Regions from separate parts of the Streptomyces sp. NPDC037203 genome, predicted to be linked through region 2. Evidence: riboswitches for the same ligand, from Rfam matches in the RefSeq annotation. Region 2 holds a riboswitch; the other holds the start of a gene.
The links. A riboswitch is a leader RNA that binds a small molecule or an ion and turns the genes downstream of it on or off. The one in region 2 is predicted to bind ZMP and ZTP.
Positions count from the first base shown of each region.

Region 1: linked by a shared signal. The riboswitch ahead of ACZ7EC_RS01940 (bifunctional 5,10-methylenetetrahydrofolate dehydrogenase/5,10-methenyltetrahydrofolate cyclohydrolase) and the one ahead of ACZ7EC_RS17560 (glycine hydroxymethyltransferase) in region 2 are both predicted to bind ZMP and ZTP.

Region 1 is NZ_JBVJUC010000001.1:466,122-470,259, forward strand. It holds gene ACZ7EC_RS01925 (acyltransferase domain-containing protein) at 341-1,117, shown strand; gene ACZ7EC_RS01930 (hypothetical protein) at 1,260-1,562, opposite strand; gene ACZ7EC_RS01935 (nuclear transport factor 2 family protein) at 1,734-2,099, shown strand; ZMP/ZTP riboswitch at 2,412-2,492, shown strand; gene ACZ7EC_RS01940 (bifunctional 5,10-methylenetetrahydrofolate dehydrogenase/5,10-methenyltetrahydrofolate cyclohydrolase) at 2,519-3,379, shown strand; gene ACZ7EC_RS01945 (alcohol dehydrogenase catalytic domain-containing protein) at 3,774-4,138, opposite strand, start outside.
Region 2 is NZ_JBVJUC010000005.1:336,104-340,241, forward strand. It holds gene ACZ7EC_RS17550 (hypothetical protein) at 1-158, shown strand, start outside; gene ACZ7EC_RS17555 (glutathionylspermidine synthase family protein) at 172-1,356, shown strand; ZMP/ZTP riboswitch at 1,441-1,528, shown strand; gene ACZ7EC_RS17560 (glycine hydroxymethyltransferase) at 1,562-3,010, shown strand; gene trpS (tryptophan--tRNA ligase) at 3,181-4,138, shown strand, end outside.

The DNA of each region.
Region 1 (4,138 bases), on a different contig from region 2:
TCTGGTTCCTTCCATCGAGTGCTTACGGTGCAGACCCTACGCGCGCGCGATGGGCGGCGGAGCGGGCCACGGCGAGGATCGTGGATGTTTCCCCCGGCGGGCAGCGGCGGCAGCGCGCGGACGACGGCGGGGCGCCGGCCGGGGCCCCCTCCCGCACCTCCGGCACCGCGGGACCACGGGCGCACCGGCTCCCGGTATCCGTGTCCCGCGCGGCCCGCGGGACGCTTATGAATTGCGCAAGAATCGGACCGGAGGGCTACGTTCGCTGATGGCAATCCCTTTGCGCGCCGCGGGAGTCCGGCCGGTCCGGGTGCTTACCCGGCCGTGTCTTCATGGAGGGATGCTCGCTGATGGCCGTAAGGGACGTACCGCATTCCTGTTCTCGGCCGGTGCCTCGCCGCGCCGTGGAACGGAACGTGAACTCGCGGCGGCTTTCCCGCTGTTCGCCGAGTCGCTGGACGAGCTGTGCGCGCGTCTGGACCCGTATCTCGAACTGCCGTTGAAATGCGTGATGTCCGCGGACCCCGGCTCCCGGACCGCGGCGCTGCTGGGCCGGGCGGCGTATGCCGGGCCGGCGCTTTTCGCTCTCCAGGTGGCGCAGTACCGGCTGCTGCTCAGCTGGGGCGCACGGCCCGATGTGCTGTTCGGGCTCGGGGCCGGGCGGATGGCCGCCGCGTACGCCGCCGGGGTCTTCTCGCTCGCGGACGCCTGCCACGCGGTCGGCACACTGGCCCGGCTGCTGGACGGCGCCCCGCAGGAGGCGGCGCCGCGGACGCTCCGCGCCGCCTACGGCCGTACGCTCGCCACCCTCCATCCGAGCCCGCCGCGGCTCCCCCTCGTCTCCGATGTGACCGGCCGTCCGGTCGGCGCCGAGACCGCCGAGCCGGGGTTCTGGCTGCCGGGCCCGCGGACCCGGCGGTTCACGGAGTTGGCGGCCCTGCTGCACCGGGACGGGGTGCGTGTCTGGCTGGAGTTGGGCCCGGCGGACGCGCTGGTCCGGACGCTCGCGGCCGGCCTGCCGCCCGGCACCGCCCCCGGCCCGGCGTACGCCGTGGCGCGGGACTGGGCGGTGCTGAACACGGGCGGCGGGCCGCGACTGCGCGGCGCCCCGGCGTGACACCTCGGTGCCGGGGACGACGCGCCTCGATGCCGGGGATGACGCCTCGGTAGCGGAGTGACGCCTCGGCTCCCAGCCTGCCCTCGGCTGCGGCACTACGGGTCGGCCTCCGGCGGGTCGGCGCCCCGCGTCGCGGGTCGGCTCAGCCGACGGCCGGCACCAGGCCCGTCACCGGCGCCACGATGTCGGTGACCTGGTGCAGCTCGCTGAGCTGTTCCAGCCGGCTGATCTGGTTCAGGGCCTTGAGCTGCTCGGAGGTCGAGGGCAGCTGCGCCCGCTGCTCGGCGGGGATGTTGCCGGTGGTGAGCGTGTCGAGCACGGTCATGGGGTTGATCTGCCCGGTGTGCGTGGCGCTCGCGTCGGCCGCGTTGGCGAGGGGCGCGGCCAGGCCCGTGACCCCAGCGGCGAGACCGAGGGCGGCGACGATACGGCGTGTTGAGATCATGCTTTCAGCAACGGCCGGGGCGTCCGGCCGGACACGGGTGGCGGCCCGCGCTCACTCGTGAGGCGGAGCGCGTCCCGTGCGCTTGCCGGGGCCGCCGGGCCGGAGGACGCTCGAAGACGGGGCCGTACGGTCCGCCGCGCGCCGGGCCGCGAGCGCCTGAAGGAGGTCACCATGGGCACCGCGACAGGCTCCGCCTTCGACGTCGAGACACTGCGCCGGGGCATCGAGGGGAACACCGGGAACACGCTGCTGTCCCTGTACGCGGACGACGCGGAGATCCGCATCGTCGACCGCGACAGCCAGCCCAGCCACCCGAAGATCGTGCACGGCCGCGGCGAGATCGCCGAGATGCTCGACGACATCTACCGCCGCGACATGATCCACAAGCTGGACCGGTGTGTGGTGCAGGGCGACCACGCCGCGTTCACCGAGACCTGCCAGTACGGCGACGGCACCCGCGTCCTCGCCGAGTCGATGATCACCTTGCGGGACGGGAAGATCGCCGAGCAGATCCTGATCCAGGCATGGGACGAGTAGCCAGGAGGTTCGCACGGGTCCAGGTCAGCTCCCGGCTGACCTGGACCTTCTCGGCCCGCGCGGGGGTGGGCCGGGCGCGGCCCCGGCGCCGCGGGCCGGTCTCGGGGGCGGCTGTCCCGGTGGCGACGGCGGTGTTGCGGTCGGTGCTGAGGGCGGTGCGGGGGCGTCCGCGGGTCGCGGTGCCGCGGTCGCCGCGCGTCCGGCTGGTGCGGCACGGCCGGTCGCGCTGAGCCACCCCGGTCCGGCGGGCCCCCCGGTACCGCGAAGGCGTGGCGCCCGGTCCTCGGCCGCGTCCTCCCCTCCGTTACGCTGTACGCGGGCCGTGACTGGCGCTGAGGTGGAGTACCACCGGGGAGCGGCCCTTCGTGGTTGCCGCGCGCCTGGGCGAGTCGGATCGATCCAGCTCAGGAGTGTGCCGTATGACCCAGGCCCGTCTCATGGACGGAACCGCCCTCGCCCGCCGCATCGTCGGGGATACCGCGCGCAGGGCGGAGCAGCTCACCGCACGGACCGGTGTCACGCCGTGTCTCGCGACCGTGCTGGTCGGCGAGGACCCGGCGTCCGTGACGTACGTGCGGATGAAGCAGAACCGCTGCCGCAAGGCCGGCATCACCTCCCGGCACGTGGCCCTGCCCGCGCAGACGAGCACCGCCGAACTGGTGGGCACGCTGCGGGAGTTGTCGGCCGATCCGGCGGTGCACGGAATCCTGCTCCAGCACCCGGTGGGCGACCACGTCGACGAGCGGGCGGCGTTCGAGGCGATCGCGCCCGAAAAGGACGTCGACGGGGTCACCTTCGCCTCCTTCGCCACCATGAGCTTCGGTCTGCCGGGCTTCGTGTCCTGCACGCCGGGCGGCATCCTGCGGCTGCTGGACGAGTACGGCGTCGATCCGGCCGGCAAGCGGGCCGTGGTGGTGGGCCGCAGCGCGATCCTCGGCAAGCCGGTGGGCATGCTGCTGCTGGCCAGGGACGCGACGGTGACGTACTGCCACTCGCGCACCCGTGATCTGTCGGCGGCGGTCCGCGAGGCCGACATCGTCGTCGCCGCGGTCGGCCGGCCCCGGCTGCTGCGCGGCCAGGACATCAAGCCCGGCGCGGTCGTGATCGACGCGGGCTACAACGCCGGGAACGTCGGCGACGTCGACTTCGACTCGGCCGTCGAACGGGCCTCGCTGATCACCCCGGTGCCGGGCGGCGTCGGCCCGATGACGATCGCCACGCTGCTGGAGCAGACGGTGACGGCGGCGGAGCGGGCCGCAGGGGGACGTGAGGCGGCCTGACGAAGGCGGGCGGGGCGGTCACGCCTCGCCCGGCCGCGGGGCCCGGCCGCACCGGCCGTACGCGGCTCGCACGTACGGAAGTTCAACGCGCGGCCGATGCGGTCGCTCCGTACGCGAGTCGACCGCCCGGTCAAACGCGGTCGCCCCGTCGGGACTTGACCTCCCGGTCGCAGGCGGTCGCCCGCACGCGGGTCGACCACCCGGTCGTACACGGCCGCCCCGCACGGGACTTGGCCTCCCGGTCCCACTCGGCCGCACCGTCCGGGGCTCGACCGCCCCGGCCGTACGCGGCTCCGCCTGACGCGGCTCGGTCCGTCCCGGCGGCGCCCGGCGGGGGCGGGGGCCGTACCCGACCTGCCCCGCACTCCCGTGCCGACTCCCCCGCTCCCCCGGCTCACCCCTCCGCCAGCACCATCCTGAACCTCGCGTTCCCGGCCATCATCTTCCGGTACGCCGCGTCCGCCTCCGCCAGCGGGACCTTCTCCGTCATCGGGCGGATGCCGTGCAGGACGCTGAAGGCCATGGTGTCCTCGACGTCCCGCGCGGTCCCGGAGGGGTGGCCGCGGACCACGCGGGCGGCCATCAGGAGCTGGTTCGGGTTGATGCCGAGAGGGGCGACGTCCGCGCCGATGACGACCAGTTCGCCGCGGTGGAGCAGGCCGTCCACCGTCGCGGCGATGGCCTCGGAGTTGCCGGCGGTGGCGAGGACGACCTTGGCGCCGCCGAGGGACTGAAGCGCCTCGGCCACCGGGGTGGCGG
Region 2 (4,138 bases):
GCTCCTGGGTGGACGGCGGCTCCTTCACCAAGCCCCGCCACGGCTCCGGGCACTCGACGGGCCACTCCACGCACCACTCCTCGACGCACTACGGCTCCGGCTCCGGCGGCGTGCACCGCGGCGGCTTCGGCGGCGGCTCGCACAGCTCCGGCGGCTGACCGGGACCGCCGGATGGAACGCCGTACCACCACCCCCCGCCCCGGCTGGCAGCGCACCGTCGAGGAGCAGGGCCTGATCTACCCGCTCACCCGCCACCCCGACGGAAGCCTGCGCCCCTACTGGGACGAGAGCGCCTACTACGTCTTCTCGCTGCCCGAGGTCGAGGCGCTGGAGGAGACGGTCGCCGAACTGCACGCCATGTGCCTGGCGGCGGCGGAGCACATCGTGGCGCGGGGCCGCCTCGCCGACCTCGGCATCACCGACCCCGCCGTCGCCGCCGCCGTCACCGAGTCCTGGCACCGCCGGGCCGAACTCCCCTCCTTCTACGGCCGGTTCGACCTGCGCTACGACGGCACGGGCCCGGCCAAGCTGCTGGAGTACAACGCCGACACCCCCACCTCCCTGGTGGAGGCCGCCTGTCCGCAGTGGTTCTGGATGGAGGACCGCTTCCCCGGCGCCGACCAGTGGAACTCGCTGCACGAACGCCTCGTGGAATCCTGGCGCAGACAGTCCGCGCTGCTCCCGCCCGGCGGCCTCCTGCACTTCGCGCACTCCGCCGCCGACGAGCTGGGCGAGGACCTGATGACGGTCGCCTACCTGAAGGAGACCGCGGAGCAGGCGGGCCTCACGACCGACTGGCTCGCCATGGAGGAGATCGGCTGGGACACCCTCTCCGGCCGCTTCGTGGACAAACGGCTCCGGTTCATCCGCGCCCTGTTCAAGCTCTACCCCTGGGAATGGCTCACGACCGACGCATTCGGCGGGCATGTCCTGGACACCCTGGACAACGGCGGCGGCACCGGCGGCACCCTGTGGATCGAGCCCGCCTGGAAGATGCTCCTGAGCAACAAGGCCCTGCTGGCGGTCCTGTGGGAGCTGTACCCCGGCCACCCCAACCTGCTGCCCGCCCACCTCGACGGCCCCCGCGACCTCGCCGCCACCACCGGCTACGCCGCCAAGCCGCTGCTGGGCCGCGAGGGGGAGGGCATCACCCTGCACCCGGCGGGCAGCCCGCCCGCCGTCCGCCCCGACCCCTGCTGCTACCAGCAGCTCGCGACCCTGCCCGCCTTCGACGGCAACCACGTCGTCCTCGGCGCCTGGGTCATCGACGGCGAGCCCGCGGGCCTCGGCATCCGCGAGTCGGCGAGCCCCGTCACCGACGAGTACGCCCGCTTTCTGCCCCATGTGATCCTCTGAGCGCCGCCGTCCGCACCCGCGCCCTCGCGCTCGCCCGCATGGTGGACGCCGGATCTCGCCGCCTCCACCCGGCCGGTACGCTGAGCCACGGGCCGTGACTGGCGCGCAGGGATGGGACGGACCATCGGGGAGCGGCCCGCGGGAAACAGTGCCGTGCGCCTGGGCCGAACGTGAACGCCGAAACGCACCCCGTCCGGAGGTCCCCATGCCAGAGCAGCACCTGTCCACCGAGTCCACCGCCTTCCGCGCCGCCCTCGACGTGATCCGCGCCGTGGAGCCGCGCGTCGCCGACGCCATCGGCCAGGAGGTCACCGACCAGCGCGCGATGCTCAAGCTGATCGCCTCCGAGAACTACGCCTCCCCGGCGACCCTCCTCGCGATGGGCAACTGGTTCAGCGACAAGTACGCCGAGGGCACCGTCGGCCGCCGCTTCTACGCCGGCTGCCGCAACGTGGACACCGTGGAGTCCCTGGCCGCCGAGCACGCCCGCGAACTCTTCGGCGCCCGGCACGCCTACGTCCAGCCGCACTCCGGCATCGACGCCAACCTCGTCGCCTTCTGGGCCGTACTCGCCGACCGCGTCGAGGTCCCCTTCCTGGCGAAGACCGGCGCCCGCCAGGTCAACGACCTCACCGACGCCGACTGGGCCGAGCTGCGCCAGGCCTTCGGCAACCAGCGGATGCTCGGCATGTCCCTGGACGCCGGCGGCCACCTCACCCACGGCTTCCGCCCGAACATCTCCGGCAAGATGTTCGACCAGCGTTCCTACGGCACCGACCCCGCGACCGGCCTCATCGACTACGACGCGCTGCGCGCCCAGGCCCGCGAGTTCAAGCCGCTGATCATCGTGGCCGGCTACTCGGCGTACCCCCGCCTGGTGAACTTCCGGATCATGCGCGAGATCGCCGACGAGGTCGGCGCGACCCTCATGGTCGACATGGCCCACTTCGCCGGCCTCGTCGCGGGCAAGGTCCTCACCGGCGACTTCGACCCGGTCCCGCACGCCCAGATCGTCACCACCACCACCCACAAGTCGCTGCGCGGCCCGCGCGGCGGCATGGTGCTGTGCGACGACTCCCTCAAGGACCAGGTGGACCGCGGCTGCCCGATGGTCCTCGGCGGCCCGCTGCCGCACGTCATGGCCGCCAAGGCGGTCGCCCTGGCCGAGGCCCGGCAGCCCTCCTTCCAGGACTACGCCCGGCGGATCGTGGAGAACTCCCGCGCGCTGGCCGAGGGCCTGATGCGGCGGGGCGCCACCCTGGTCACCGGCGGCACCGACAACCACCTCAACCTGATCGACGTCGCCGGCTCCTACGGCCTCACCGGCCGTCAGGCCGAGGCCGCCCTCCTCGACTCCGGCATCGTCACCAACCGCAACGCCATCCCGGCCGACCCCAACGGCGCCTGGTACACCTCCGGCATCCGCATCGGCACCCCCGCCCTGACCACCCGCGGCCTCGGCACGGCGGAGATGGACGAGGTGGCCGGCCTGATCGACCGCGTCCTGACCACGGCCGAGCCGGGCACCACCAAGTCCGGCGCGCCGAGCAAGGCCGCCCACGTCCTGGACGAGAAGGTCTCCGACGAGGTCGCCCAGCGCGCGACGGACCTGGTCGCGGGCTTCCCGCTGTACCCCGAGGTCGACCTGGGCTGACGAACGCCCCGAGGGCCAGCCGGCCCAGGGGGTCGCGGGGCCGTATCCGCTGTGCGGCCCCGCCGCGGGGCGCGACCGGCCACGACGGTCCGCGGCCCCCCCCACGCCCCGCACCACCCCCCACCTCCCTGGGGCCGACCCCACCCCCGGCCGATGAGAGAATGGGCCACATGGCCCCCGCTGAAAAGCCCCGCGTGCTCTCCGGTATCCAGCCCACCGCCGGCTCGTTCCACCTCGGCAACTACCTCGGCGCCGTCCGCCAGTGGGTATCCCTCCAGGAGACCCACGACGCCTTCTACATGGTCGTCGACCTGCACGCGATCACCGTCCCCCAGGATCCCAAGGAACTGCGGGCCAACACCCGCCTCGCCGCCGCCCAGCTCCTCGCCGCCGGTCTGGACCCGGAGCGCTGCACCCTGTTCGTGCAGAGCCACGTCCCCGAGCACGCCGAGCTGGCCTGGGTGATGAACTGCCTGACCGGCTTCGGCGAGGCCAGCCGGATGACCCAGTTCAAGGACAAGTCCGCCAAGCAGGGCGCCGAGCGCGCCTCGGTCGGCCTGTTCACGTACCCGATCCTCCAGGTCGCGGACATCCTGCTGTACCAGGCCCACCAGGTTCCGGTCGGCGAGGACCAGCGCCAGCACATCGAGCTGACCCGCGACCTGGCCGAGCGCTTCAACGGCCGCTTCGGGCAGACGTTCACGATCCCGTCGCCGTACATCCTCAAGGAGACGGCGAAGATCTACGACCTCCAGGACCCGGCGGTCAAGATGAGCAAGTCGGCGTCCACGCCGAAGGGCCTGATCAACCTCCTGGACGAGCCGAAGACCACCGCCAAGAAGGTCAAGAGCGCGGTCACCGACACCGACACCGTCATCCGCTACGACGCGGAGGCCAAGCCGGGCGTCTCCAACCTGCTCACCATCTACTCCGTCCTCACCGGGAAGCCGATCCCCGAGCTGGAGCGGGAGTACGAGGGCAAGATGTACGGCGCGCTCAAGACCGACCTCGCCGAGGTCATGGTCGAGTTCGTGACGCCGTTCCGGGAGCGCACCCAGCAGTACCTGGACGACGCCGAGACACTCGACGCGATCCTCGCCAAGGGCGCCGAGAAGGCCCGCGCCGTCG